Regions from separate parts of the Methylotenera mobilis JLW8 genome, predicted to be linked through region 3. Evidence: predicted binding sites of a transcription regulator. Region 3 holds the regulator's gene; each other region holds the start of a gene.
The links. The regulator FliA, encoded in region 3, starts transcription of late flagellar genes. The targets are predictions, from matches to a motif close to CTAAAGTTNNCNNAAANNNTGCCGATANNA.

Region 1: flgM (flagellar biosynthesis anti-sigma factor FlgM) is a predicted target of FliA. The motif match lies at 1,665-1,694, and genes of this name have one in related genera.
Region 2: MMOL_RS04675 (flagellin N-terminal helical domain-containing protein) is a predicted target of FliA. The motif match lies at 3,325-3,354, and genes of this name have one in related genera.

Annotation. Positions count from the first base shown of each region.
Region 1 is NC_012968.1:1,033,823-1,039,057, forward strand. Features, by position in the region: gene flgC (flagellar basal body rod protein FlgC) at 1-36, opposite strand, end outside; gene flgB (flagellar basal body rod protein FlgB) at 97-504, opposite strand; gene flgA (flagellar basal body P-ring formation chaperone FlgA) at 783-1,580, shown strand; gene flgM (flagellar biosynthesis anti-sigma factor FlgM) at 1,750-2,088, shown strand; gene MMOL_RS04845 (flagella synthesis protein FlgN) at 2,096-2,569, shown strand; gene recQ (DNA helicase RecQ) at 2,705-4,540, opposite strand; gene MMOL_RS04855 (ABC-F family ATPase) at 4,580-5,235, opposite strand, start outside.
Region 2 is NC_012968.1:1,003,088-1,008,322, forward strand. Features, by position in the region: gene MMOL_RS04665 (class I SAM-dependent methyltransferase) at 70-1,098, shown strand; gene MMOL_RS04670 (tetratricopeptide repeat protein) at 1,143-3,224, shown strand; gene MMOL_RS04675 (flagellin N-terminal helical domain-containing protein) at 3,559-4,356, shown strand; gene MMOL_RS04680 (flagellar protein FlaG) at 4,427-4,801, shown strand; gene fliD (flagellar filament capping protein FliD) at 4,950-5,235, shown strand, end outside.
Region 3 is NC_012968.1:1,380,564-1,385,798, forward strand. Features, by position in the region: gene flhF (flagellar biosynthesis GTPase FlhF) at 1-997, shown strand, start outside; gene MMOL_RS06445 (MinD/ParA family ATP-binding protein) at 1,000-1,839, shown strand; gene MMOL_RS06450 (RNA polymerase sigma factor FliA) at 1,849-2,583, shown strand; gene MMOL_RS06455 (flagellar motor protein) at 2,565-3,314, shown strand; gene motD (flagellar motor protein MotD) at 3,349-4,164, shown strand; gene MMOL_RS06465 (hypothetical protein) at 4,280-4,738, opposite strand; gene MMOL_RS06470 (hypothetical protein) at 4,827-5,235, shown strand, end outside.

The sequences.
Region 1 (5,235 bases), 350 kb from region 3:
TGAGCCAGAAATATTAAACACATTGAATAATGACATCGATTTCTCCTTAAACTGTTACCTAGCTGCTTAGCTAACTTGGACCATCTTGATTAGTGCTTATTGCCCTTGGATGGCTGCCAGCATTTTTTTCAGCTGTCCGTTAATCATGATGATGCTGGCTTCGTAGCGAATCGCATTGTCTGCGAACTGATTGCGCTCAACGTCCATGTCTACGGTATTGCCATCAACACTGCCTTGTACAATAGGTCTAAACATTGCGCCACCACCAATGCTGGAAGGTATGCCATCCAAGTGTTTGTCTGAAGTTTTGTTGGTATTGAATGCTTCTTTATTCGCAGCGCCCGCCATTGCGCTTTTCATGGCTGCGCCAAAATCTAAATCACGAGCCTTGTAATTGGGAGTATCTGCATTGGCAATATTTGCGGCAATTAGTTCCTGACGCTGACCACGCACTCTCAGTGCGTTTTGATGAAAACTTAAAGCTGCATCTAGTTTATTGATCATGATCGTTTCCCGGTGTTGCTTGTCCTAGTGTTGCTTGTTTTTAACGTAGCGGCTTAAGTTAGGATTATTCATCAATCAGCGCCATTTAATTGCAAGTCTAAAAAAACAAAAGAAATTACTTTTATTGCCGATAACATACTTGTCAGCAATTCTAATGATTTAACCTAAGCTTTGATTGCATAAGAAGAGGGGTATTTCTTGCCCTTTTCTTAGTTTTGCTAGACAGTAGTGTCCGTAGAATGCACGTTGAATCTTTGTAAGCTGCATAGGACTGCAATATGCCTAATGTTAACTATCATTTACCCTTGCAATTGATTGCAAAAAATAGCTTGAAAGTGCGCATGAGAAATGGTCTGTTAAGTTGCTTTGTAATGCTAATCGCGTTGATGCTGGGTAGTGCTCAGACATTGCATGCTGCCACCAGCCAAGCGGCCTTAAATAAACAATACCCTAAGCAAGATTTATCGCAATTGAGTGCAAAAGTAGTTGAGTTTTTGCAAACGCAAACGGTAGGTTACCCCGGTAAGGTGACGGTACAGGCTGGTGCGATTGATCCAAACTTGAAATTAGCGCAATGTCAGGATGCTCAAGTTTTTTTACCGACGGGCAGTCGCGCCTGGGGCAAAACCAGTGTCGGTATTCGCTGTAACACCCCTAGTGCCTGGACCATCTATGCTCAGGCCACGGTTAACGTAGTGGCGCAATACTTGGTTGCGGCAGTGCCGTTAGCGCAGGGTAGAGTTGTTACGGCAGATGACCTCTTGTTTCAGTCTGGAGACTTAACGCAGCTACCTGCTGGCATATTCACCGATTTGGCGCAGGCGCAGGGACGTATTGTGAATATATCCATGACTGCAGGTACCGTACTTAGACAAGAAATGTTAAAGGTGTCTCCGGTTGTGCAGCAAGGGCAGACCGTGATGGTGACTTCATCGGGTAAGGGCTTCCGCGTCTCTGCCGAAGGCAAAGCAATGACCAAGGCAAATGAAGGCCAAGTGGTGCAGGTTAAAGTGGCGAGCGGGCAAGTGGTGAGCGGCATTGCGCGCCAAGGTGGTCAAGTTGAGGTTGTGTTCTAATGGCGCGTAATCGGCGATGGTGAATGTTCGTTTTTAGTGATGCATAAACAATTGTTTATTTATTGTTTTATTTTAGGTAAAAGATTAAAGTTAGCTTAAACTATGCCGATATTTGCATTAAGGATGCGTGTATACGCATTAAGCAAGTAAGCAAAAAGGATGAAATGCCATGAAAATCAATGAATCAATTAAAAATGCTGCTGGCTTAGGTCTTGATAAAGCTAGTATCGAAAAAGCGAATGCTGCTAAAGTCGAGGCTGATGCTAAGCAAAAGGCTGGGAAATCAGCATCAAGTGAAAGTGCTTCTGGTAATGTGACGTTATCACCACTATCAGCCAAATTGCAAACTTTAGAAACTAAAGTTAAAGCAAGTAATGTTTATGATACTGAGAAAGTAGATGCAATTAAGTCAGCTATTGCTAACGGTCAGTTTTCTGTAAATTCAGAAAAAGTGGCTGAAGGCCTGATTGAAACTGTAAAAGATTTACTCACTAGCCGTTTCGCTTAATACTACTATGGTTAATACATCTTCCAACCAGCCTGTTAGTTTCTCACAAGATACTCAGCTGGTGGCCGAGTTAGTCGCTCTGCTTGAGCGCGAGCAAGCGCATCTGGTCAAGGCGGATGTGGCTGCAATCGAAGCTGTTCTGGAAGAGAAGTCATTGTTGTTGCAGCGCTTAAACTTAGCAGCAAAATCACGCTACCAGCAGTTGCAAGCGCATGGTTTCCAATCCAATGAGGCTGGCATGACTGCTTGGGTTGAGACGCAAGCCAAAAAAGAGATTAAAGCAGCTTGGATGCAGTTCCAAAAATCTTTGGCACAAGCTAAAGAGTTGAATAGACTAAATGGTGTGCTAATTAGTAAGCACTTTAATCGTAATCAGGAGTTGCTCAATCACCTGCAAGGTAATAATGATGCCAACTCAGTTTATGGCCCAGATGGCCAAGCTAAACCCAAAGGACCTTCACGTTCAGGTTTAATTGTATAGGTTTGTGCCTATTTCATGTACTTACTTCAGCGCGATTTAAAATCACCAGTTAATTAATCGCCAATTAATCAATCAGCAGTTAATTTGTATTTTTATTGATCATGGTTATTCAACCATAATTCAACCGATACTTTTCTAGCCTTCCAATACCTCTAAAAATGCATCACCGTAATGTGTGAGTTTGGCCTGTCCAATACCACTAATCCTACCCATCTCGGTCAAGCTGGTTGGGCGATGATTTAGAATTTCTAGCAGTGTGCTATCGTGGAAAATTAGGTAAGGTGGTACACCTTGCTCTTTTGCCAGCTCCGTACGCTTGGCTTTGAGTGCATGCCACAACGGGTCATCCGCCACATGTGCATAAGCCTCTTTGGCACGCGCGCCACGTTCAACTTTGCTTGCGCGTTTAGGTGTTTCCTGATCTTGGCGTAGCCATACCATTACTTCGCTACGTAGCACTGGGCGGGCAGCCTCGGTGAGACGTAGCCCACCAAACGCATCCATGTCAGTTTCTAGGTAGCCACTTGCAACTAACTGCCTGAACACGCTGCTCCATTGCGTCTGTGATAGGCTTTTGCCTATACCAAAAGTGCTTAATTGCTCATGGTTAAACTGTGTAACTTTGGGACTGGTTTTTCCAAGAAGTACGTCAATCAGATGCACTACGCCAAATCTTTGCCCAGTGCGATATACACACGACAATGCCATTTGTGCAGCCTGAGTGCCATCCCATGTATCTGTAGGCGTGAGGCAGTTGTCGCATTGTCCGCAATCACCTGGATGCTGTTCTCCAAAGTAACGTAATATGGTTTGGTGACGACATGCCGTTGACTCGCAGAAACCAAGCAGAGCATCCAGTTTTTGTCGCTCCACATGCTGGCGTTCAGCAGGGGCGTCGCTGTTTTCCAGCATTTGTTTCATGTTGACCACATCGCCTAAGCCATACGTCATCCATGCATTGGCTGGCAGGCCATCTCTGCCGGCACGGCCTGTTTCCTGGTAATAACCTTCCATGCTCTTAGGTAAGTCTAGGTGCGCTACAAAGCGGACGTTAGGTTTATCTATACCCATGCCAAATGCAACCGTGGCCACCATAATCACACCTTCTTCGCGTAAGAATCGCCTTTGATGGGCGTGGCGTATATCTGCATCCAGCCCAGCATGGTAGGGTAGAGCATCCCAGCCCTTTGCTTTTAGCCTTTCGGCAGTTTCTTCTACTTTACGGCGCGATAAGCAGTAGATGATGCCTGCATCATTCGGATGTTCAGACTCAATAAAAGACTCTAGCTGCTGCCGTGCGTTGGCTTTAAGTAGCACGCGGTATTTAATATTAGGGCGATCAAAACTAGAGATAAATTGGCGTGCATCTTCCAGCGCTAGACGTTCTATGATTTCAGCCCTAGTCGGTGCATCTGCGGTAGCGGTTAGCGCGATTCTGGGTACATGTGGAAAGCGCTCGTGCAGTACAGTGAGCTTGCGGTATTCTGGCCTGAAGTCGTGCCCCCATTGTGAAACGCAATGCGCCTCATCAATTGCAAAGAGTGCAATGCCGATGTGATCTGCAACCTGTTCCAACAGGGAAAGAAAGTTGGGTATGAGCAAACGCTCAGGCGCAACGTACAACACTTGCAACTCGCCGCGCAGCAGTGCGGCAGTTACTTTGCTAAATTCTTCTGAGTTTAAGCTAGAGTTGAGAAAGGCGGCTTTTACACCAAGCTGCTGCAGGGCATCCACTTGGTCTTGCATAAGGGCAATGAGCGGTGATACCACAATGCCAACGCCTTGACGCAACAGTGCTGGTAGCTGATAACACAGTGACTTGCCGCCGCCTGTTGGCATCAGTACGAGTGCGTCACCGCCTGCAACCATGTGATCAACAATTTCTTGTTGCTCACCGCGAAAGGAATTATAACCAAATACGTCCTGCAAGCAGGCTTGCGCAGTCAAATGGCGTGCTGATGGGTTTAGCAATTTAACTGCGCTGATGATTTGGTATTGAAGGCGAGGATGTTATGCAACACCCTGGCTTAATAGGTAGTCTTCATAGTTACCACTAAAGTCTACGATACCATCTGCCTTGATTTCAATAATACGTGTAGCAATGGAGCTGACGAACTCGCGGTCGTGGCTGACAAAGAATAATGTGCCTTTGTATTTGTCTAGCGCAGTATTCAGTGCTTCGATGGATTCCATGTCCATATGGTTGGTTGGCTCATCCATTAGCAATACGTTGGTTTTGCCTAGCATCAGTTTGCCATATAGCATGCGGCCTTTTTCACCACCAGACAGTACTTTAACTGACTTCTTGGTGTCGTCACCAGAAAATAACAGACGGCCTAGCATGCTGCGCACGGTTTGATCATCATCACCTTGCTGGGTAAATTTAGTCATCCATTCGAACAATTCTTCACCATCTTCAAACTCGTATTCGTGGTCTTGTGCAAAGTAGCCGATTTTTGCTTTCTCAGCCCATTTTACTTCGCCGTGTTTTGGCTCTAAGTCACCTGCTAAGCAACGTAAGAATGTGGTTTTACCGATGCCGTTTTCACCAATAATCGCTACTTTTTCACCAGCTTCAAACATCAGGTCAATATCATTGAACAATGTACGATCAAAGCCGTGGCTGAGTTTTTTCAACTCTACCGCATTACGATGCAGTTTTTCGC
Region 2 (5,235 bases), 380 kb from region 3:
TTAGCTAACTAAACATTTTATTAACCAAACTTAATATATAGCAGTAATTTTTAAAAAGAGAATTTTTGAATGAAAACGTTTTTACATGTGGGCTGTGGTCCTCTTTATCTTGACCCAGTGACGCAGCAACCTAGTCGCCCACAGGGATTTGATCTTAATAGTTGGAATGAATTACGTCTGGACATTAACCCAGCAGTGAAGCCAGACGTAGTTGGCACCATGACGGATATGTCTGCAGTGCCTTCAGGCAGTGTGGATGCGATTTTCTCATCACATAATATTGAGCATCTTTATCCGCATGAGGTGCCAATTGCGTTAGCTGAGTTTAAACGCGTACTGCGCCCAGACGGTTTTGTAGTCATTACTTGTCCAGATTTGCAGTCAGTCTGTGCATTGGTTGCGCAGGGTAAATTAACTGAGCCTGCTTATATTTCTGCAGCTGGTCCAATTGCGCCTTTAGATATTTTATACGGTCACCGTCCGCCGATGAGCCAAGGTAATTTATATATGTCGCACCGTTGCGGCTTTACCCTTAACGTACTGCTTGGCACCTTGGAATCATCCGGATTTGCTAAAGTAGTTGGCAGCTGTAGGCCGGATTGTTTTGATCTATGGGCACTCGCTTGCGTGTCGGATATTAGCAATGAGCAATTATTAGGCTTAGCAAGGCGATACTTGCCAGAACAGTCTGCTGATATCAATCAAAGCGAACAAGCGGCGCAAGACATGCAGCAGGCAATTCAGGATGTATTAAGCCTCGCACAGACGCATCAGCAAAATGGTCATCTAGCAGAGGCGCAGAGTTTGTATTTGGAGATACTCAATATTGAGCCTCGGCATGCAGAAGCCAACTATGGCCTAGGCTTAATTGAGGTGAATTTGAAAAGTGCAGCAGACGCGCTGCCTCGCTTAGAGATTGCGGTAGAGTCTAACCCAGCAGTTGAGCAGTACTGGGTATCTTATGTCGATGCCTTAATGCTGTCTGGCATTACCCATTCTGTTCCAGATGTATTGGCGCTTGGTCAGCAACATGGCTTGCAACCTGAAACCGCACAAATATTAGCGAATGAGTTAGCTGAGCTGCTAGCAGCTAAGTAACTATTACGTATGGTGATGTCAGATGATGGATATGATGTACTAATATGATTCAGAGCGCTGAGGACATTACCCATACGCTACATCGGGCAGTACAGTTGCATGCGTCCGGTGATTTGCTTGAGGCTGAGAAACAGTTACGTGCCATACTGGAATCTGATCCGCTACAAGTCCAAGCTAATTACTACCTAGGCACGGTATTGCTCGAAAGCCTGCAAGCATTAGAAAGCTTGCCCTATTTCAATGCTGCGCTGGAGTCGGACCCTCAGCAGGCACAGCATTGGCTGAGCTATATTGCTGCTTTGATTGACGCTGAGCACTATGAAGATGCCAAACTGGTTCTGACGTATGGGCGTGATGCTGGTCTTGACGGTAAGTCTGTTGATTATCTGGAGCAGTTGCTGGCGCAGCGACAAGCCGAAAGCTTACAGTTAGCTGCCAAGACTGAGGCAATGCCAGCTGCGCATATGCAAGAAAAGCTGATTCAACTATTTCTCAACAAGCGTTATCAGGTAGCCGAGGCTGCATTACAGCCGCTGCTAGCAACCTATCCCAAATGGCTTGTCGGCTGGAAAATGCTGAGCGATATCCTATTAGTGCAAAAAAAGGATGCCAGATTGGCTGCAAGCCATGCCTTAGCATTAAACCAAGATGACGCACAGGAGCATTGCTATTATGGTTTGGTCTTAAAAGGGCAGGGTGATTTAGTGAACGCTGCTGCCACTTTTAAGCAAGCAATCGAGCTACAGCCAGATTATGCTGCGGCTTACAATAATTTAGGCATCGTCACTAAAGACATGGGGGATGTAGCGGCTGCCGTTGCTTATTATCGTAAGGCGCTCGCCATCAATCCTGGCTATGCTAGCTGTTACAGTAATTTGTTGTTTTGCCTATCACATACTGACATTGTAAGTGCTGATGATTTATTTATCGAGCACCGTAAATTTGGCGCTCAGTATGAAGCAGTCTATAAATCAGCGTGGCCTAAGCACTCACATCAAGCCGACGTGGCAAAGCGCTTGCATGTTGGCTTTGTTTCTGCCGATTTTAGAGAGCATTCTTTAGCCAACTTCTTTGAGCCTGTGCTTGAGCATTTATCACAAGTAGCCGATATCGCACTACACGCCTACGCAAACAATGCCATTGAAGATGGGGTAACGCAGCGACTTAAAGCTAAATTTAAATATTGGAATAAAGTCGATGACTTAACCGATGCTGCGCTTGCAGAAAGAGTCCGTGCAGATAAGATTGATATTCTGGTTGATTTAGATGGGCACACCGCGGGCAATAGGCTGATTAGCTTTGCCATGAAACCTGCACCCATCCAAATTAGCTGGCTGGGTTACCTTGCTACCACTGGTCTGACGGCGATGGATTACTATTTAGCAGATGCACACTTGTTACCGCCGGGGCAGTTTGATCAGCAGTTTACGGAAAAAATAGTGCAGTTACCGGCCAATGCGCCGTTTACGCCATCCGCTTTATCGCCAGCAGTGGGCGCTTTGCCTGCACTGAGTAATGATTTTATTACTTTCGGCTGCTTTAATCGCGTAGAGAAAATTACGCCTAGCGTTATTAAATTGTGGTCAGGCTTATTAAATGCGGTGCCAAACTCAAAACTATTATTGGGTGCAATGCCAAAAGATGGTAGTTATGACGGGGTAATTAACGAGCTTGCCAGCCATGCAATTAGTGCGGATAGGTTAATCATTCACCATCGCAGTACCATGGATAATTATTTAAAGCTGCATAATCTTGTTGATATTTGCTTAGATACTTTTCCATCCAACGGGGTGACCACAACTTGTCACGCAGCGTGGATGGGGGTGCCGACGCTGTGCTTAGAGGGGCAAAGCCTGATGAGCCGAGGTGCCATGGCCGTGATGCTGCATTTAGGTTTGCCTGAGTTTGTGGTGAAATCACATGATGATTTTATTAATAAGGGCATTGATTGGGCTGAGCATTTGCAATATTTATCTGAAGTGCGCGCAGCATTACGCAAGAAATTTAATGATTCCGCATTAAATCAGCCTCAGTTCATTAGCGAAAACTTAGTCTTAGCGTTACGCACCATGTGGGTTAGGTGGTGCAAAAAACAACCTACCATCTCGTTCAAAATACCAGATTAATGCTAAGTGAATTAATTTTATTAACATTTATAATCAATGTGTTGAATTGATTTTTTGCGTTTATTTTTCCATTAATATTCATCTTCTTATTAAATACGCATTAAAGATTTTTTTAATTGAACCGATATCCTAAACATCAGGATTGCTTAATCAACAGCTGATAAGGAAAGTGTAGTTAAGGAAATTCAGAATTTAAAAAATATTTGAATCTGACCCTAAACTTTCTAGAAAACTGTCCGATAAATGAAATAACAGCAGCGCAAATTGAACTGAATCTGCAAAGCTAACGGCAATAAGATGTAGTTGTAATTAACTAAATATTAGGAGAATCATCATGGCTTCAGTTATCAATACAAACATTGCGTCATTGAATACACAACGTAACTTAGCATCTTCACAAAGTGCATTAAACACATCATTACAACGCTTGTCATCAGGCTTACGTATCAACAGCTCAAAAGATGACGCTGCTGGCTTGGCAATTGCTACACGTATGGACTCACAAGTACGTGGTCAACAAGTAGCAATCCGTAACGCTAACGATGCAATCTCATTTGCACAAGTTGCTGAGGGTGGTTTAGCTAAACAAACTGACGCGTTGCAACGTATGCGTGAACTGGCTGTGCAATCACTAAACGGTACTAACACAAGTACAGACCGTGCAAACTTAGATGCTGAGTTTACACAGTTATCAGCTGAGGTTTCACGTCTTTCAACAGCTACTAAATTCAACGGTACTTCAGTGTTCGGCGCTGCTCAAACTTTCCAAGTTGGTGCTGACGCTGGTGACACCATCACTACTGCTTCTGTAGCAGCAGCGACTATCTCAGGTAACGTATCATCTGTTGCTTCTGCTTCTACAGCGATTACTGCAATTGATGCTGCACTTACAGCTGCAAACACAAACCGTGCAACATTGGGTGCGATCCAAAACCGCTTTGAGTCTGTAGTAAGCAACCTACAAATTTCAGTAGAAAACCAAGCAGCAGCTAAATCACGCATCATGGATGCTGACTTCGCGGCAGAAACAGCTAACTTGACACGTGGTCAAATCTTGCAACAAGCAGGTACAGCGATGTTAGCGCAAGCAAACTCACTACCTAACAACGTGTTGTCACTGTTAAGAGGTTAAGTTTTAATAGCGTAAAGCCCTTATCCCCCACTGGACTGATCATCCAGTGGGGTTTTTAGGAGAATAAATCATGTTTAGTACACCAGTAGATGGTTATGGTGCAGTAAAAAATCAGGCCGCCGTGCAAAATATTGCCGGGGGCCCAAATGCCATTTCAGGCCCGACAGGCGCTAAGGCGGTGGAAAATGTGAAACCGGAAACCAGGCAGTCTGCAGAGATAGATAAAACTGCATTATCCAATGCAGTAAACAAGCTGAATGAACTTGTAGCGCCAGCGTTACAAACTGTTCAGTTTAAGATGGATGAAGAGTCAGATCGTGTGATTGTTCAAGTAGTGGATACTTCAACCGATAAAGTATTAAGGCAAATACCAAACGAAGAGGTTTTAGCATTTTCTAAAACTTTGGGTAGGTTGCAAGGTCTAGTAGTAAGGGAACAAGCCTAAACTTGTAATAAGAGGCTTGTTTTGATGCTTTATTGAGTAAATGAATTATTGTTTATAATCTATGCTTGTTAAATTAAATGTATTTGTGTTGTTTCGTGTGCAAAATGTGACAGACATTTAACAAGTAATTTTAACGAGGAGAATCAATATGGCTACAACTTCAGGAGTGGGTTCAGTCCTTGATGTTACTAGCATCGTTTCTAGCTTGATGAGTGTTGAAAAAGCTCCTCTAACTAAAATTGCCACACAAAAAACAGCATATCAATCGCAAATTTCAGCATATGGTACGCTTAAAAGTGCGTTGTCGACGTTTCAAACTTCTGTAAATGCACTTTCAAGTTTATCTAAATTCAACGCCCAGAGCGTTACATCAAGTAATACCAGCGTACTAACTGCTAGCTCCAACGGTACAGCTACAGTTGGCAGCTATGACA
Region 3 (5,235 bases):
AGCTGAATCCAAGGCTAGCAATACCATGCCCAGCAAACAAATGCTGTGGGTACTCAAAGAAATGCGCAGTATGCGTAACGTAATTGAATCACAACTTGCTACTATTGCCTGGAGCAATATACAGCAGCGCGAGCCGATAAAGGCTGAAGTACTTGGCACTTTGCTAGGTGCAAGTTTTAGCCCGGCACTATCAAGATATTTAGCAGAAAAACTACCTGCCAATCTGGATAGTGACAAGGCTCAAGCATGGGTCAAATATATCCTGAGTAAAAACCTGAACACGGTAGAAAATGAAGCCGAAATATTAGACCAAGGCGGCGTATTTGCATTAATTGGCCCAACTGGTGTTGGTAAAACCACCACCACGGCAAAGCTGGCTGCACGTTACGTCATGAAACACGGCACCCAAAATCTGGGCTTAATTACAACGGATGCCTACCGCGTTGGCGGACACGAACAACTCAGAATTTACGGCAAAATTTTAGGTGTTATTGTGCATGCCGTGAAAGATGAAGCTGATCTTGCACTTGCGCTTAATGAGCTAAAACATAAGCACACTATTTTGATTGATACGGTTGGCGTCAGCCAGCGTGACCGCATGGTTACCGAGCAAATCGCCCTACTCTCAGCCGGCAACACGCCCATTAAAAAACTGCTGTGCTTAAGTGCCACCAACACGGGGGAGACTTTAACCGATGTCATTAGTGCTTATAAGGGAAAAGGTCTGGATGGCTGCATCATTACCAAGCTGGATGAAGCCGCCACCATCGGTAATACGCTTGATGTGATTATTCGTGAAAAGTTAAAACTTTATTACACGGCCACCGGACAACGCGTGCCAGAAGATATCAATCTGGCCGATAAAAAAACGCTGATAGCCCTAGCGTTAAACTCGAAATCACCAGCTAATCGCCCTTTTGAGTTTTTAGTAAATGAACTGCCATTTATAATGGGACAAGCCAACAACACAACAAATATCTCGCTAGCGGAGATTTAATCATGGCTAATTATAACCATATCGTCATGCCTAACGACCAAGCCGCCGGATTAAGGCGGATTATGGCAAAACCGAAGCCTAGGATAGTGTCAGTTCTATCTGCATCATCTACACAAGCGCAGCCTCGCCTCATCACAAACCTTGCCGCTACCATGGTGAGCCAGGGTAATGAAGTGTTGGTCATGCATGCATCTGAGCACGCGTTCGAGCACCATTATGAATTAGCACAATCCCCAACCCTACTGGATGTAATTTCTGATACACATACACTAGCGCAAGCCATCAAAACCACCACCAATGGTTACGCTAGTGTGAAGTTAATGCACAAAAGTTTGTTCAAAAAAGCAAATGATGCCCATAGTGCTAGTCAGCTTAACTTGCTCTTCAACCAATTAGCCCAGCAATATGACATCGTGCTGGTTGATACCATGCTGAACGCAGATAGCGTATTGCCGTTGCATCAACTCAATGAGAGTGAAATTATTATCCAACTCTCACGCAAGCCAGAATCGATCACAGAGGCGTATTCATTGATTAAACAAGTTTGCGGTGAGCTTGGCAGGCGTTCTTTTGGTATCATTGTCGATGACTCAACAGACGCGCAGGCACAAATAGTATTTGGTAATATAGCGCAGGTGGCAAAACGCTATATGCAGATTGAGTTAGAGTTTTTTGGTGCAATTCCTGCTGACAGCCACATCAGCCGAGCTTCTAAATTAGGTCGCTCCGTGATTGATGCGTTTCCGCTCGCAATGGCGTCAACCGCATTAAAACAAATTGCACAACGCTTAGATTACAAGCACGATAATATTTTTAACAATAAACAGGCACAACTAAGCTAAAGACGATTTATGTACACAGCGCACGGGAAAAAAGATCAAAAAGACGTTTTGCTGGATCAGCACGCTATCTTAGTTAAAAAACTCGCCTATCAATTAAAAGCAAAACTTCCACCAAGTGTAGAGCTTGATGACCTTATCCAAGCAGGCATGATGGGCTTACTGGACGCTGTTAACCGCTATGAAGATACGCACGGCGCCCAGTTTGAAACCTACGCCGCACAAAGAATCCGCGGGGCAATGCTAGACGAACTACGCAGTTCAGACTGGCTACCCCGTAGCATCCGTAAAAACATGCGTGATGTTGAAAATGCGATTAGCCAACTGGAGCAACAGCTTGGTCAATCCCCTACTGAAAACGATGTTGCCAAAAAACTTAACATGTCGCTCGCGGAATACCATGAAATGCTAGGCGACTGTAGCGGGCACCAACTTATTTATTACGAAGATTTCCATGAGGCTGACAGCGGTGAGCACTTTTTAGACCGTTTTCAAACTGACCATGATAACGACCCGATTAAAGGCCTGCTCATTGGCGACTTTAAAGATGCGTTAATCGGCGCTATTGACTCACTACCCGAGCGCGAGAAAATCCTGCTAGGTTTATATTACGAACAAGAGCTAAACTTAAAGGAAATTGGTGCGGTAATGAGTGTTTCAGAATCGCGCGTATGTCAACTACATAGCCAGGCGGTCGCCAGGCTACGTGCCAACTTAAGAGAGAAGTCATGGACTGGGGCAGTTTAATCGGTTTAATCCTTGCTGTAGCAGGGATTATACTAGGGCAAAAACTTGAGGGCGGCAACGTAGGCTCCCTGCTGCAATACGCAGCTTTTCTTATCGTCATGTTTGGCACTTTTGGTGCGGTGCTTGTACAAACCCCGGCCAAAACTTTTATTCAAGGTTTAAAAATGCTAAAACTAGTGTTTAAAAAACCGATTGATGATAAAAAAGAGCTGAGCAAGCGTATTTTGATATGGAGCAATTTTGCGCGCAAAGAAGGTATTTTCATGCTGGAACCTTTTTTAAAAAAAGAGACAGACCCCTTTATTATTAAAGGCATGCGCCTGATGATTGATGGCACTCCACCGGAGAAAATTCGCGAGATATGCGCAATTGATATCTATTTCCATGAAGTGCAAATGCGTAGTGCCGCAAAAATTTGGGATGCAGCTGGCGGTTATGCACCTACTGTAGGTATTCTAGGCGCCGTACTAGGCTTGATTCATGTGATGGAGAACTTATCTGACCCTAGCAAGCTAGGTAGCGGTATTGCTGTTGCGTTTGTGGCCACGATTTACGGTGTTGGCTTTGCCAACCTGATATTTTTGCCTATTGCCAACAAACTAAAAACCTATATCCAAGCTGAATTAAAAAGACGTGAAATGTTACTTAATGCCTGGGTGTCTATTGCCAATGGCGATCACCCGAGAATCGTTGAAGAGCGCTTAGACAGCTATCTTGATAAGCCACATTAGCTAATATACCAATAAAACAATTTGAATACAGGCCATGTCGAAACTCATCCGTAAAAGAGTAGAAGAAGACCAAGAGAACCACGAACGGTGGTTAGTCTCTTATGCGGACTTCATCACGCTTTTATTCGCGTTCTTCGTCGTGATGTACTCAATTTCCTCGGTTGAGATAGGCAAGTACAAACAGCTCACCAACTCAATCGGCACTGCTTTTAGCGGGAATGGCAGCTCTGGCGTCAACCAGACCAGCACAGAAAAAGGCCTGGGTGCGAAAGGCATTACTGAGGCAAATAGCTCGATTGTAAAGCCACTCCCACTCAGTCATTTATATTCAGAGAAATTGCGTAGAGAGCGTGATTCTATGGCTAAAACTGGCGTAGAAGTGTCCAACAAACTTGCACCGATGATTAACGAAGGCAAGATTCAAGTCATACAAACCAGCCGCGGTATTCGTATTGATATTCAGGATAACCTACTATTTGGTGCCGGCTCAGCTGACCTCTCCCCCACCGCAAATGCAATTATCAGTGAAATTGTGCCTTTAATTAAAGACAATCAGCGCAAAATTCAGGTAGAGGGGCACACCGACAACACTCCCATTCATAACGCTACGTTCTTCTCGAACTGGGAGCTCTCCGCAGTGCGTGCCAGCAGCGTCGTACGCTTACTAAGTGCTTTGGGTATTAGCGAACAACGCTTGAGTGCTACCGGGCTAGGTGCATCACAGCCGATTAGCGAAAATGAATCAGAAGCTGGTCGCGCCAAAAATAGGCGCGTATCCATCATCATTACCTATGAGTTGCCTATACAAGAGGACACCTCTAATGTGATTACACCAAAGGCACTCTTCTAAGGTTCCGAGAAACTAAGCACATTAATTTGTCTTTAAACTGAAACATGCCAAAATCAGCTTCTATCGTTGAAACTATATATAGAATAAATATAAATAATTGATAACAAATATATCTCTAAGATGCATCACCAGAAAGCACTAATCTAATCTTAGTAAAAGCACCAATAGATTCATCTGAATATAAAGCTGGAATAAAAACTGCATCAGAGTTGACTTTTGAACTTAAAATTTCTATCAAGTTAAATAAAGTGTTATGTGTCATTGTATTGCTAACAACAACCAACAATACCCCACAAACATTATCAAATCTAATCCCATTAGAAGTTATATCAGCAATCAAGTTTTCAAGTTCTAATTCTACACTTTTAATTTCAGGAACGTTGATAGCATAACTATTTATTGGCTCTGAGTGTGATAGCGCGGATATGAAATCATCCGCATCGGTACCAACAAAAGCGTCATTTTTAAAATTGTAAGCTAACTCTCTTAGCAAGCAATCAGTCACTTGTGGTAAATGCTGTTTGAAATGTTCATAAACTTCATCGCACTCTGATTCAGAATAACCTTGATTCATAACACTCCTTTATTTCAAGTTATAAAACTAACCCACTCATATTAGCTGCTATTATAAAACTATACTTTGTATTAATCAGGAGATGATTTTGGATCAAGTTAGAATATTACAACAAGGTCACTTTGATGGATTCTGCTTACTCTACGCTATTATGAATTCATTTAAATCCATTACTGAATCTAATGCATCGGCAGAATACTTCTCTTATAAATACTCAACTGAATGGAAAAACATAATCAGCATTACACCTTCGATTCATGAGTTTGCCAACGGCAATGGTAGTAACTTCGTGAACGTTAATATAAAAACTGAATTACCGTTATTAGATACTTTTATTAATACCAGCTTTTCAATTCTGACCAAAAAAAATGAGAAACAAAAGATTTCTGCAGTAAGGATAAGTAGATCAGAAATTTCGAGCTTAGATTTTAAAAGTTCTGCTGTTATTTTCTGCACCAAAGAAAAAGCAAAGACTGAGCATACCGAAGGACTTGATC